DNA from 2 places in the Shigella sp. FC1967 genome. Region 2 is predicted to be linked to the other one. Evidence: predicted binding sites of a transcription regulator. Region 2 holds the regulator's gene; the other holds the start of a gene.
What was found. The regulator PhoB, encoded in region 2, activates phosphate uptake and scavenging genes when phosphate is short. The targets are predictions, from matches to a motif close to CTGTCATAAAACTGNCNNAT.

Region 1: the regulator PhoB is predicted to act here: its motif matches at 5,998-6,017, upstream of ugpB (sn-glycerol-3-phosphate ABC transporter substrate-binding protein UgpB).

What each region holds. Positions count from the first base shown of each region.
Region 1 covers NZ_MIIZ01000942.1:3,012-10,409, reverse strand. The annotation lists gene dusB (tRNA dihydrouridine synthase DusB) at 1-442, shown strand, start outside; gene fis (DNA-binding transcriptional regulator Fis) at 463-759, shown strand; gene BHE89_RS16285 (SMI1/KNR4 family protein) at 960-1,346, opposite strand; gene BHE89_RS16280 (hypothetical protein) at 1,576-2,295, shown strand; gene BHE89_RS16275 (cyanate transporter) at 2,677-3,867, shown strand; gene BHE89_RS16270 (carbamate kinase family protein) at 3,966-4,913, opposite strand; gene BHE89_RS16265 (glycerophosphodiester phosphodiesterase family protein) at 5,237-5,956, opposite strand; gene ugpB (sn-glycerol-3-phosphate ABC transporter substrate-binding protein UgpB) at 6,131-7,398, shown strand, end outside.
Region 2 covers NZ_MIIZ01001042.1:263-7,660, forward strand. The annotation lists partial or broken gene phoR (phosphate regulon sensor histidine kinase PhoR) at 1-1,277, opposite strand, end outside; gene phoB (phosphate regulon transcriptional regulator PhoB) at 1,301-1,990, opposite strand; partial or broken gene sbcD (exonuclease subunit SbcD) at 2,212-3,442, shown strand; partial or broken gene BHE89_RS27520 (AAA family ATPase) at 3,442-7,154, shown strand; gene BHE89_RS17925 (nitroreductase family protein) at 7,314-7,398, shown strand, end outside.

The sequences.
Region 1 (7,398 bases), on a different contig from region 2:
CAAAGGGGAAGCCGAATACGACAGCATTCGGACAGTTAAGCAGAGTGTTTCTATTCCCATTATTGCGAATGGAGACATAACAGACCCGCTAAAAGCCAGAGCAGTATTAGACTACACTGGAGCCGATGCTTTGATGATCGGTCGCGCTGCTCAGGGAAGACCCTGGATCTTTCGGGAAATCCAGCACTATCTGGACACAGGTGAGTTGTTGCCCCCTCTGCCGATTGCAGAGGTACAACAAATAATGCAAAAGCATGTGCGTGAGTTGCACGACTTTTACGGTCAAGGCAAAGGAACTCGCATTGCACGCAAGCATGTCTCTTGGTATCTCAAGGAACATGCCCCTGATGACCAGTTTCGGCGCTCCTTCAACGCCATAGAGGATGCCAGCGAACAGCTGGAGGCGTTGGAAGCATATTTCGAAAATTTTTTGCGTAAATAAATAAAAGAGCTGACAGAACTATGTTCGAACAACGCGTAAATTCAGACGTACTAACAGTTGCCACCGTAAATTCACAAGATCAGGTGACCCAAAAACCTTTACGTGACTCAGTTAAACAAGCACTGAAGAACTATTTTGCTCAATTAAACGGTCAAGATGTTAATGACTTATATGAGCTAGTATTGGCTGAAGTTGAACAGCCATTGTTGGACATGGTAATGCAGTACACCCGTGGCAACCAAACGCGTGCAGCGCAAATGATGGGCATTAACCGCGGCACACTGCGTAAGAAACTGAAAAAATACGGCATGAACTGATCCTAGTCAGTTAGGTCTATTTTTATAAAAAGCCTTTTCTGGGTATTTCAGAAAAGGCTTTTTTGTTTTTTTCACACGCTTTCTATAACACTAAAGTAAATATATTATGTTGAGTAGGTTTATTCGCTTTAGTATGTCCAACCCTATTGGGCTTACCACGACATAACGAGTCACTCAATGACCCATAGGCAATTAACCTATCAACAGTTTGAAATAAACGTTATATTTTCTGATGGAAACCCCGTCGGAAATGACTGACAACGTATTCGTTTTGATAATACACCGTCTAAAAATCCTGTTAGATTTTCTGCAATAAATTCTACCTCAGAGGATCTAGATGGAATAATTGCCATGGTCCATAAATTACTATCATTAGATGAAACAACCCAAAAAAGAGTATCGCCATTATCAGTAATACCAATAGGTAAAAGCCCATTACCTTTTGGATACAGAACAAAAGTATAGTAGTCAGGATCGTCATTGATTAATGAATTAAAATCTTCAAGGATCCACACTTTTTGTTGAAAAAAATCAATATACTCATTTTTACTAAAGGGATTAAATAACGTTATAAAATCGGCTATCACGCCTGAACCATATTGTGTAATTAACGCAATATAGTCTTGTGGAAAAGCGTATTTGCCATCAATTAATGGCCATCTCTCTCCTTTTCCATTTTCATAGGGGGATAGAAGGAATAGGTAGTTGCTGATTTAATGCCATTAACATTACTTTCTCACTTGTTTGCAGTCTATTACATCATGTAATTTATGGTATTTTAGAATAAAAATACTCACATTAAAAAGAACATAAACCATGACCACAGCATTACGTACCATTACTTTTATTGATAGCGCTTACCCTAAACCTCATACAATCAAAGAATTTGTTTGGTCTGGTCGATTAGATAAAAATGGACAACTTTGGTTTGATCTTCACCTTAGAAGCGCCGATTACTATTTAAGCGAGGGTAAAGATTATTGTGCTGATAGTGATGATGAAGGATCAGATGATCAGCAAGAATATACCAGCCTTGCACACTGGCAAGATCAAATTGTCTGGGATAATTATCACTGCTGTACACTCTCCTCAACTTATTGGTCTGACGACCAAGGTATTTTACTCAACACAGGAAATGCGCCTTTCGATTTTGATAACTTTGTGACTCATCAATTTAATGTTGATATCGCCCCTCAAATCCATAGTGATGAAGATGAGGATGAAGAATACGCAGAAATCCCTGCTTTTAGTCTTTATTTATTAGGGCATGATGAGTGTACAAAGCATCAAATTACTTTCCAACGTCAATCCAATAATACTTTCCATATTGATTGGACAGGCAAAATCGCACTGACTTACGCGGGTTTTGATGAATTTATCCATCAATTTATTGCCAGATTAGAAAATATTTCTTTTGATGGTTTTTATTTCCCTAAATCATGGGATTTAGATAAAGCGACAGTTGAATTTAAAAAAGTACTTTCTCATTTTGAACACTATGAATTCACATTAATTAACCCTAAAAAGCCAAATTAAACAGTGGAAGCTAAGTTATAGAGGTAAAAACTTATCCATAAAATTATCTATTCTTAGTATCAAGATCGATTTAGATAAACATTTCTTTAATAAGAGATAATGTTTATCTTTATAAATAAACTAAAATTAACATTATCTTTTTATAAGATAGAAAAACATTAGTAATACCAATCTCTTTTTCACATCACTATCTCTTACGCTGTCTAAGCGATTTATTAGTTTTATTTTTAAAATAATGAAACACTCGCCTCTCCATCCCAATAATGCAGATACCCTAGCCCCCCTTTACTGTAAATAACACTTAAATATTCAATATAGCCATTTGTTTATACAGATATTGTCTATACAATAGACAATATTTATGTTTATCAGAGAATTATAATGACTGCCTTACCAAGAAAAAAAACATGGCAGATTATCCTCACTATTATTCTAGTTGGGATAAATTTACGCCCTTTCTTAACCAGCCCCGGCCCTGTTATTGACAATATTATTATTTCAACAGGAATGAGTTATAGCCAAGTCTCGTTACTCACGCTATTACCCATGCTTTTAATGGGCGTAGGTGCACTAATCGTTCCGTTCTTACAGCCTTATATTCAAGTACGTAAAGGACTTTTAGTCGCAATGTTGATGCTTCTTATAGGCTCATTTTCTCGGGCTTATGTTTCTGATGGTAATCAACTATTGCTGACAGCCCTCTTTTGCGGTTTAAGCGTTGCCTATATTCAAGCGGTATTTCCCGGCATTATTAAAGGATGGTTTGGAAATCGAACACCTATTATGATGGGGCTATATTCCGCCATGTTAATGGGAGGTGGTGCACTCGGAGCGCAATTATCCCCTCTTCTTACGGCAAATTATGGCCAGTGGCAAAATGCTTTAGCTTGGTTTGCGCTTCCCGCAGGTTTTGCCTTTATCGCTATTCTTTTTTCAATTCAAAACAGTGTCACCTCTACTAATAAAATATCACTCAATACCTTAATTTGGCGCCCTAGAACAGGATTGCTTATTTTAGGTTTTGGTTGTGTTAATGCAGGTTACGCCTCTGTTGTGGCATGGTTGGCACCTTTCTACCAATCACTAGGAATGCCAAGCGCACAAAGTGGCTCACTTGTCGCCATCCTTTCCCTTTTCCAAGCCTCCGCCGCGTTAATTATTCCTTTCTTAGCAGCTAAAAATCACGATAGACGTTTTTGGCTTACGGTAACATTAATAAGCCAATTTATCGGTTTTGCCGCAATCATGATTATTCCAATGAGTGCTCCTTATCTTTGGAGTATTTTCTTAGGTTGTGGCTTAGGTGGATGTTTTTCCATGATGATGATTGTCGCGCTGGATCATATTCCTGATCCAGCGCAAGCGGGAGCTCTATCAGCCTTAATGCAAGGCGGGGGGTTTATTATTGCCGCGTTTGGCCCATTAGTTGCTGTGCTATTACGCCAGTCGGATGGAAGCTTTACTTATGCATGGGCATTCCATGCTATTTTAGTGATTGTGACTATAGGATTATTTTCAAGATTAAATCCTCGTCATTATGCAAAAGCCTATCCTGCTAATCATCCTACTTAATAGTTCCCTATCTTTAAGACTCCCATAAAATAAGCGCCTTACTTTTTACAAATAAGGCGCTTATCAATGAAATAATCGTACACTACTGATAAAGATAATTAAGCAACAATATGTGTTCCAGTTTCACCTTTTAAGGCAGAAGCTAACTTTTCTGGCGTTGTGATAATAACTCTTTTTCCACCCGCAGCTAAAAATGAGAGGCTAGCTTCAATTTTAGGAAGCATACTCCCTGGAGGAAAATGCCCTTCATGCATATATTGTGTCATTTCTGCAACCGTCGTTTCACCCAACGCTTTTTGTTCTGGTTTGCCGAAATGAATACAGACTTTTTCAACACCTGTGGTGATGATAAGAATATCTGCATGTAATTCTTTGGCGAGCAATGTTGATGACAGATCTTTATCAATAACAGCATCAACACTTTGGTAATTACCATGTTCATTTTTAATAACTGGAATACCACCGCCCCCCACAGCAATCACGATATAACCACACTCTGATAGTGACTTAATTGCCTTAGATTCAATAACATGTTGGGGAATGGGCGAGGCAACTACACGACGATAACCACGACCAGAATCTTCAACAAAGTGCCATTGCGGATTTTCTTGCTTTAATTGCACCATCTCTTGTTCAGAGAAAAATGCACCAATAGGCTTAGTTGGAGAAATAAAATTGGGATCGTTTTTATCAACTTCAACTTGTGTGATAAGGGTAATTGCTTGTGTATTTTGTTCAACACTAAGCTTATTCGTTAACGCTTGTTGTATTAAATAACCAATACCACCTTGTGTATCAGCAACACAGTTGGCTAATGGTGTTAATGGTAAACCTTCTTGCACATGTGCCACTTCGGCGCGACGTAAATCAAGCCCAACTTGTGGCCCGTTACCATGAGTTAATACAATATTGTACCCTTCAGCCACCATATCACTAATATGGGCGGCAACCTCTTGTACTGCTTGTTCTTGATGAGCGATAGACTGGCTAGCATTGTCTTTAATAATACTGTTGCCTCCAATAGCAACCACAACGAGTTCTTTCATATTTCACTCTCAATAATATTATTGGCAATTAAAGTAGAAATAACGCACCTCTACCCTTAGAGGCTGGATTGATAAGGTCACTATATTCGCTAACCATTTTCCCCATTTTTATTTTTAATGAGATAAACATTACCGTATTGAACAATATCTATTCATTAATTGCGCAGGATAATAGCAGAGAATGTAAAGAAAACATCTATTACTCAACGTTTCTCTTATTTAATTTCTGTAAATAGTATTTGAAAGGAAAAGGATAAAAAGCGTTATCAAATATATCGATAACGCCTTATTCAGTAAAAGTACGAGGAAGAGTTAGCGCTTTTTCATTTTGCTATTTGATAAACATCAGGCATATCAGTGATCAGCATATCAACACCCCATTGCTCAAAATCTTTCACTTCTTCAGGATTATTAGGGGTATAACAATAAATTTCATAGCCTGCTTGTTTTAACAATTGGGCTTGTTCTTGCGTAAGATATTTGTAATTACAATGCACACTAAAACCATCAATTGCGTTTAGTGTTTCTAACGCATTATCAGGGATCTCGTCCCATAATTGGCCTCTGCGAATATAAGGCAGGTATCGTTTCATAACGATAAGTGCATGCGTATCAAAAGAAGAAAATAAAATTTGCTCATTCGGAATATCTGCACTTTTTATCATGTCAGAAACGGCTAAGCATAAACGCTCAACATCATCATCAGGCCATGTTTTCAGCTCTATATTAAGCTTTGTTCCTGAACGTTTAATTAGCTGCAATCCTTGTCTTAAAGAAGGAATTTTCTCACCTTGATAGAGTGAACTAAACCAACTTCCCGCATCAAGGCGATGTAAATCATCTAAGGTATGAAAACGCACAGCACCTTGCCCATTCGTGCAACGATTCACTGTTTTATCATGAATAAGCACTGGAACATAATCCGCCGTTAATTGCACATCCGTTTCAATCCATTCGCACCCGAAATCAATCGCCATTTTAAACGCAGCCAATGTATTTTCAGGGGCTTTTCCAGAAAAACCTCGGTGAGCAGCTATCTTCATTTCTCTCTCCTTTTCATTTGTGCCGACATCATGACAACCATTTATGACAGCAATTTGACAGTCATACCATCAATATATCTTCATTTAATTGTCACCCCTTTGTCATAAATAACATTTAGGGTAATTCGAAGATTAGATTGCACCTTTAACTTTCGATTAAAAAGGAAATTCTGCATGTCGATAAAATCAATAACAGGTCTTGCTGTTGCGATGGCGTTATTTACCTCTCCTACACACGCAAAAACACAAATTGAATGGTGGCATGCAATGGGGGGTGCGCTCGGTCAGAAAGTCAATCAAATCGCCTCTGATTTTAATGCCAGTCAATCTGAATATGAGATAAAGCCTGTTTATAAAGGCACTTACGCTGAAACAATGACGAGTGCTGTGGCTTCATTTCGCGCTAAAAACCAACCTGCTATTGTGCAAGTATTCGAAGTGGGTACAGCCAGTATGATGGGAGCTAAAAAAGCTGTTTTTCCTGTTTATCAATTAATGGAAAAAACCAACGAACCTTTTGATCCTAATCGCTATCTTTCTACTGTTACAGGCTATTACACCACTCCTGATGGCAAAATGATGTCACTGCCATTTAATAGTTCCACGCCTGTACTTTATTACAATAAAGCCCTCTTTAAAAAAGCAGGAATAGAACAGCCACCAAAGACATGGAAAGAGATGGAAGCCGTATCTCAAAAACTGCTCGATTCTGGTGTTAAATGTGGATTTACCACCACATGGCAATCATGGACACAAATCGAAAACTTTGGTGCGCGCAATAATTTACCTATTGCGACAAAAAATAACGGCTTCGATGGTTTTGATACCACGTTTCTATTTAATAAAGCACCTTTTGTAGCGCATATTCAACAAATGGCAGATTGGTCTAAATCAGGTATTTTCAAATATGGCGGACGCCAATCGGATGCAATGCCTCTCTTTTATACCCAAGAGTGTGCCATGGTGATGGAATCATCCGCAGGTTTTGCGGGTATTAAAGAGAATATGAAAGGTCTTGATATTGGTGTTAGTCAATTGCCTTACGACGATACTCTCGTACAAGAACCAGCAAATACGCTTATTGGCGGGGCATCGTTATGGGTTATGTCAGGGCGCCCAGATGCCGAATATAACGGCGTTGCCAAATTCTTCACCTATCTTTCAAGCCCTGAAGTGCAAGCCGATTGGCACCAAGCAACAGGTTATTTACCAATCACTAAAGCAGCTTATGCATTAACACAGCAGCAAGGTTTTTATCAGAAAAACCCTGGGGCTGATACCGCAATATTACAAATGACAACGTCAGAGCCTACCGCAAATTCAAAAGGATTACGTTTTGGTAATTTTCTGCAAACACGAGAAATTGTTGATGAAGAGTTAGAGAAAGTCTGGTCAGGGAAACAGAGTGCTCAAGTTGCGTTAGATAATGCAGTTACACGTGG
Region 2 (7,398 bases):
GCAGGGTTTGAGGAAGGATAAAAGAGAACGTACTCCCAACACCGACTTTACTTTCAATATTCAATTGAGAGTGATGATGAAGCAATGATTTTTTCACAATAGCCAAACCTAACCCAGTTCCACCAGAATGACGAGAGCGAGCTTTATCAACGCGATAAAAACGTTCGGTTAAACGCGTTAAGTGTTCAGCGCTGATCCCCGCCCCATTATCTGAAACACTAAATAACATACCTTGAGGAATTTTCTTCCAACTGACATTTATGGTTGAACCTTCGTCAGTGTGATTAATAGCGTTATACACTAAATTAGAAACCGCACTACGCAGTTGCTCTTCATTACCACGAACAGCCCACTGTTCATCAACATCAAAAATAATCTGATGTTGACCTTGACTGAGTGAGTTAGCTTCTTGTTGTAATAAAGCCAAAATAGCAGGAATATCAACAATCTTGTTTAAATCAATATGGGGGGCAGATTCAATACGAGAAAGCTGTAAGAGCTGCTGCACAAGCGTATCCATACGTTTAGCTTGCTCTTGCATCGTGACTATCGCTTTATGCTCAGCGGGTTTTTCTACACTCTTTTCTTCCATCATTTCAAGATAACCTTGAATAACGGTTAACGGTGTTCTTAACTCATGACTCACATTAGCAAAAAAATCACGTCGCGAGTTTTCTAGTTTATTTTTTTCTGTCACATCACGAGCTACCATCAAACGCTGGTCTTCGCTATATGGCATCACACGGAACTCAACAATAGAGCCATTATTGAGTGAAATGGTTAAGGGGCGACTAAAATCACCCGCAGTAAAATAGTGTAAAAAATCAGGATAACGTAATAAGTTAAAAATAGTTTGCCCGTTATCTTCAGGCCAACGAAAACCTAATAGATGTTGAGCAAGGCTATTACACCAAAAAATATTCCCTTCATTTGTCATCATCACAACAGCATCGGGTAGACTTTCAGCCCCACTTCTAAAACGTTTAATTAAATCACCTAATTCTCTACGTCGCTTACGATTACGTTGCTGAGTTTGTCGAATACCATAAAAAAATAGGCTCCCATCCTCCCCTACCTTCAGGGGGCAATATCGAGCGATCTAACCATAACCATTTAGATAATTTCAGCAAATTATAAGCATGCCACACAAGGGCACTGAGAAGCGATGCCACCAGCAACCAAGGAAGATGCCCGATAAAAAGCGATAATATAAAGGCAGGCAAACAAAATAGACATAGCCCCCAAACGAGGGCTTTCCACGATAGTCGTTCTAACACCTGACGATTACTCCCATATTGACTTAGAAACGGGCAGAGAAACGATATCCCGTTCCGCGTACTGTCTGTATCATTCTGTCATGACCATCTTCTTCAATGGCCTTACGTAAACGACGAATATGCACATCAACAGTACGGTCTTCGACATAAACATTCGTTCCCCAAACATAGTTTAACAGCTGTTCTCTGCTGTATACGCGTTCAGGATGTGTCATAAAAAAGTGCAGGAGTTTAAATTCGGTAGGGCCCATCTCAATCGGTTTATCTTGACTCGTCACCCGATGAGAAACAGGATCAAGTCCTAATCCATTGAACTCTATGATATCTTCCGCTGACATTGGTGATAAACGCCGTAAAATTGCCTTCACACGAGCAACAAGCTCTTTAGGTGAAAAGGGTTTGATAACATAATCATCAGCACCCGTTTCTAACCCTTGAACTTTATCTTCTTCTTCCCCTTTCGCAGTTAGCATAATAATTGGGATATCACGGGTGTTACTTTCCCGTTTCATCTGCTTTATTACCTGCAAACCAGATCCCCCAGGGATCATCCAATCTAATAAAACCAGATCAGGGTAAGGATCAATAAGAAAGCTCAATGCAGAATCATAGTCTTCTGCTTCAATAGGTTGAAAACCATTTTGTTCCAAAACAAAACAGATCATCTCTCGAATTGCGGTTTCATCTTCAACAACAAGAATACGCCTTGCCATACTCTATCCTGTGTAATGTATATAGAGGGTCAAAATGATTATGATGCAGTTTTATGACAGATTTATGACTAACCTTAACATTACTGAAATAGATCCCTGTTGTTAAGGCAAATAAGTCGTTTTTTGGTGAAATGTCACTCAAAAAGAAGGCTTATGTTGAGTTTTCACTAAAAAAAGTAAGGTGCGTTATACTCTCCAACAGATAAAAAAGAGGGATAGTAATGCGGATTATTCACACATCAGATTGGCATTTAGGGCAATATTTTTTTACTAAGACTCGCGCTAAAGAACATCAACAGTTTCTTGATTGGTTGTTAGCACAAATTAAACATTATCAAGTCGATGCACTGATTGTTGCAGGCGATATTTTTGATACTGGCTCCCCTCCAAGTTATGCCAGAGAACTTTATAACCGTTTTGTGGTTGCTATTCGAGACACACAATGTCAGCTCGTTATTCTTGGTGGTAATCACGACTCGGTGGCAACACTCAATGAATCAAAATCACTATTGGCGTGTTTAAATACAACCGTTATTGCTAATGTTGATACTGAAACACCACAAGCCCCGCTCATTCTTCCTCAAAAAGATAACACTCCGGGAGCACTGCTTTGTACTATCCCTTATCTACGCCCCAGAGATATGATCAGCAGCAAAAGTGGACAATCTGGGGCTGAAAAACAAAACGCTCTAAAAGAAGCCATTGCTGATTATTACCAAGCTCAATATCAAGTTGCTCTTGATTTACGTAAAAAATTGAATGCAAATATCCCCATTATTGCAACAGGTCATCTCACGACTATCGGTGCAAGCGTCACCGATTCAGTACGTGAAATTTATATTGGGACTTTAGAGGCTTTTTCTGCAACCCTATTTCCTGAATTTGACTATATTGCTCTTGGTCATATTCATCGCCCTCAAGTGGTGAATAAATCAGGTCATATTCGTTATAGTGGCTCCCCTATTCCTTTAAGTTTTGATGAGAGCGGACAACAGAAAAGCGTCTGTCTTATCGATTTTGAGCAAGACAAACTCACTAACCTCACACTTTTACCTATTCCTGAGCTTCAGTTACTACGCACTATTCGTGGTTCATTAAAAGAGATAGCAATACAACTTGAGGACTTAAAAAAAACAATACGGTGAAATAGAGACCACAATTTGGTTAGATATCGAAGTCTCAACCCAAGATTATCTCAGTGACATACAAACTCGTATTCAAGAGCTCACTCACGATCCGCTTTTTGATGTGATCTTATTAAGAAGAGCCAGAAAACAACGCCAAGCATTCACTCAAAATGAAAACGAAACACTGACTGAGTTAACCGTTTATGATGTTTTTGAAAGGCGCTTAGAACAGCATGAGTTTGATTCAGAAGAGATAAAAACACGCTTAACAACATTGTTTAAGCAAGCCGTTGAAATGGCAGAACAAGAGGATAACGAAGCATAATGAAAATCTTAAGTCTGCGATTTAAAAATATTAATTCCTTAAAAGGTGAATGGAAAATTAACTTCAACCAAGAACCTTTTATTAGCAACGGATTATTTGCGATTACAGGCCCTACGGGGGCGGGAAAAACCACCCTGTTAGATGCGATAAGTTTAGCGCTTTATCATCGAACGCCACGACTCGATAAAGTCACACAATCACAAAATGAGTTAATGACACGCCATACAGCAGAATGTTTGGCTGAAGTTGAATTTGAAGTCAAAGGTGTGGCTTATCGTGCATTTTGGGAACAACGTCGTGCTAATTATAAAGAGGATGGTAATCTTCAAGCACCACAAGCAGAACTGGTTAAACTCAATACCATAGGTGGCGAAGACAAAATATTGGCGAGCAAGATAAGCCAAGTGAAAGAGATGATCATTAATATCACGGGTCTTGATTTTGATCGTTTCACTAAATCAATGTTACTTTCTCAAGGGCAATTTGCGGCTTTTTTAAATGCGGATGATAAATCTCGCGCTGAATTACTCGAAGAACTGACTGGCACAGATATTTATCGCCATATTTCCCAATCTATCTTTAAACATTGGCGTGAAGAAGAACAAGCATTAAAAACGTTAAAACAGCAAGCCGAAATGATGGCGTTATTAGATGAAAATGCTCGCCAAGCTTTATTAACTGAACAAACTGAGCTTTTTGCCAAAGAGCGCCAATTACAAAAACAACAACAGGAATATCAAGCAGCACAACAGTGGCAAGAAAAAGAAACTGAACTTAGTAAAAACAAAGCATTAGCACAAACTGAGGTTAACTTAGCACAAGCAGCATTAGTTGCAGCTAAACCTGAGATTCAACGTCTTGAAAATAGCGAACCCGCAGAAAAAATCCGTCCAATTTATGATGAAAAAAACCGTCTATTAAAAGAACAAGCCTATATTGAGTCACAATGCTCAACACTAAAAGAAGAAAAACAACGGATTGAACAACAGAGCCAACCGATTAATCAGCATCTCGTCGAGGCTCGTAATACATTTAAACAACACAATGAGAAAAAAAACAACAAATATTACAGCTTATTCGTGAAAAAAGTAACACCATTAGATAATCAGTTAATCTTGCTACAACAGGATATTTCAGTAAAAAACACAGCAAAAAAAATACGCTAGAGAAAACAAAGTCAGAATATCTAGAAAAAAATACAGTTAACAGAAACCCAATTAGCGAGCTCACAAACGCAATTCAATGAATTAAATGACTATTTAACTCAGCATACAGCCCATGCTCAACTTGCTGAAAATTTACCTTTATGGCAACGTTATTTTGAGCAATATGATGAAAATTACAGAAAAATAATTTAATTAGCCAGAAAAGCGAAAAAGTAGAACAAGAAAAAAGAACAGTTTCTTAAACGTTCTCTTGAGAAAACAACACATACACTAGAAAAACAACAGCACACGCTTAAGTTGCAACAGGAACAATTAAGTCAATTACAAACGCAAATTGAGCAACAAAAGAAAACAGATGCCATTGCAGATATCCCTCATCGTTTGCAACAAATTTCTCAGCAAAGAAATGCTCTCGCAAAACTCATGGGATTACAGGCTCAATTACAGCATGCTATAAAAACGAAACATCAATACCAAAAAACACAGTCAGACAATCAGCAAAAAAATAGTCATGCTAACTGAAAACATCAGTAAAAATGGCATCGTTTTAAAAGAGAAAGAACAGCATCTCAAAGACTTAAATGATAATTATCTTTTAATACGCAAATTAGCAGAATACGAAGAAGAAAGACTGCGTTTAGTTAAAGACACCCCATGCCCTGTATGTGGTTCAACTGAACATCCTTATGTTGAAAAATACAAAGAAATTAAGCCCGACGAAACCAAAACACGATTAGATATTTTAACGCAACAAGTTCATGTATTAACAATAGAGTTAGTGGAACAAAAAACACAGTGCGCTAACTATCAAGCTCAAAATGAAAAACTAAGTCTTGAACTTGAGCAGCTCACACAAGATATTGCGTCATTAAAACAGCAATGGCGAGTTTTAGCTCAAACTTACGCATTACCCGATGTTGATAGCGAAGAAACAGATCTAACTCAATTAGATTCAGAACTTGAAAAAGAAGATAATTTACTGGCACAAAAACAGATTAGTTATCAACAATTAGAAGCCCAAATTCAACAAGAATACAAACGGTTATCTGATAGCAAAGAGCAATTTAATCAACAACAACAAGCGATGTTTCATCAACAAAATGAATTTGCTCAACAACAGAGAGAGGTTTCCAATAAACAACAGCAAACAGCGCAATATCTTCAACAACAAACCCAGTTAGCGCAGGAGCTTCAATCTCTTGTCAAACAGCAAGGTTATGAATTACAGGAATTTGAAGACAAAATTCAATGGCTTATTGCGCGTAAAAAAGAGAACCAACAATATCAATTAACCTTAAAAACACATTCTGAATTACAACAAACAATTCGTGAATTGTTATTAACGCTGGAAGAGAGAAAACGCTATTTATCTGAATCTCAAAAAGAACTTGATGCTGTTTTAGTTCATTTAAAACAATTAAATCAGCAACAAGAACAGCTAAACGCACAACGCCAAGCTTTATTCGGGACACAAACTACTGAAGATGCACGTAATGAGTTGGATAAACAGAGCCAATGGTTACAAAAACAAATCGAGCAATATAGCGAAGAAAAAAAATCGACTCGAAATACGTTTAAATCAGCTAATTGGTCAATATCAGGAAAACGAAAAATCACAACAACGGCTTAATGTCCACTCACAAACCATTCTTGAACAATATCAAAATAAATTAAAAAATAGCCCTTTTGCTGATGAAAAGGCATTTCTGGCGTCGCTGTTATCCGTTGAGGAAAGAAATCGTTTACAAGAGCAGCAAAAACAACGGCTTGATAAGCTATTGCAAGAGAAAACACGTTTAGACACTCAAGTAAATAACTATCAACAGCACTTGTCACAACAACCGATATTGGTAACACAACAAAATTTTGAACAAATTACCGCCCAGTTATTGCAGTTAGAAACACAAATGACTCAAGTACAAGAAACGAAGTTTCGTATTCAAGAGCAACTGCGTATTGATGAGGAAAAACGTAAAGAGCAACAGGATCTATTGATCCATATTACCAAACAACAATCTCAATTCGATGATTGGAGCTACTTAAACGAATTAGTCGGATCAGCATCAGGCGATAAATTCAGCCGTTTTGCTCAAGGATTAACACTTGATCATCTCATTTATTTAGCTAACCTTCGTTTAGAAAAACTTCATGGACGTTATTTCTTGCAACGCAAAACACCCGCAAGCCTTGAACTACAAATTGCCGACACGTGGCAAGCCGATGCGTTGCGAGATACTCGCACGCTATCAGGTGGCGAAAGTTTCTTAGTTAGCTTATCTCTCGCCTTAGCGCTGTCGGATTTAGTCAGTAACAAAACTCAAATCGAATCACTATTTCTAGATGAAGGCTTCGGCACATTAGATCCTGATACTCTAGATATTGCATTAGATGCTCTCGATAGCCTAAATGCATCCGGCAAAATTATTGGCGTAATTAGTCACGTAGAAGCTATGAAAGAGCGCATTCCTGTACAAATTAAAGTGAAGAAGGCGGGAGGATTAGGTATTAGCCAACTCGCTCCCGAGTTTAGATGTTCAGATAAATAAATTATAAATCAAACAGTTAAAAACTAGGTCGAATATTTTGACGTAACTGATTAAATTTTTTTATATATCAATAAATCACGACTAAGCCCTATAGTATGTCCATAGATTAGCTCAAGCTAAGACACGCTTTAAGCGCTCAAATTTATCAAGGAGACAATCATGTCTAACGCATTTACTGATTTAATGAAAAAACGTAGAACAATTTATCATTTAGGTAATCAACTTCCTATTAGCGAAGACAGAG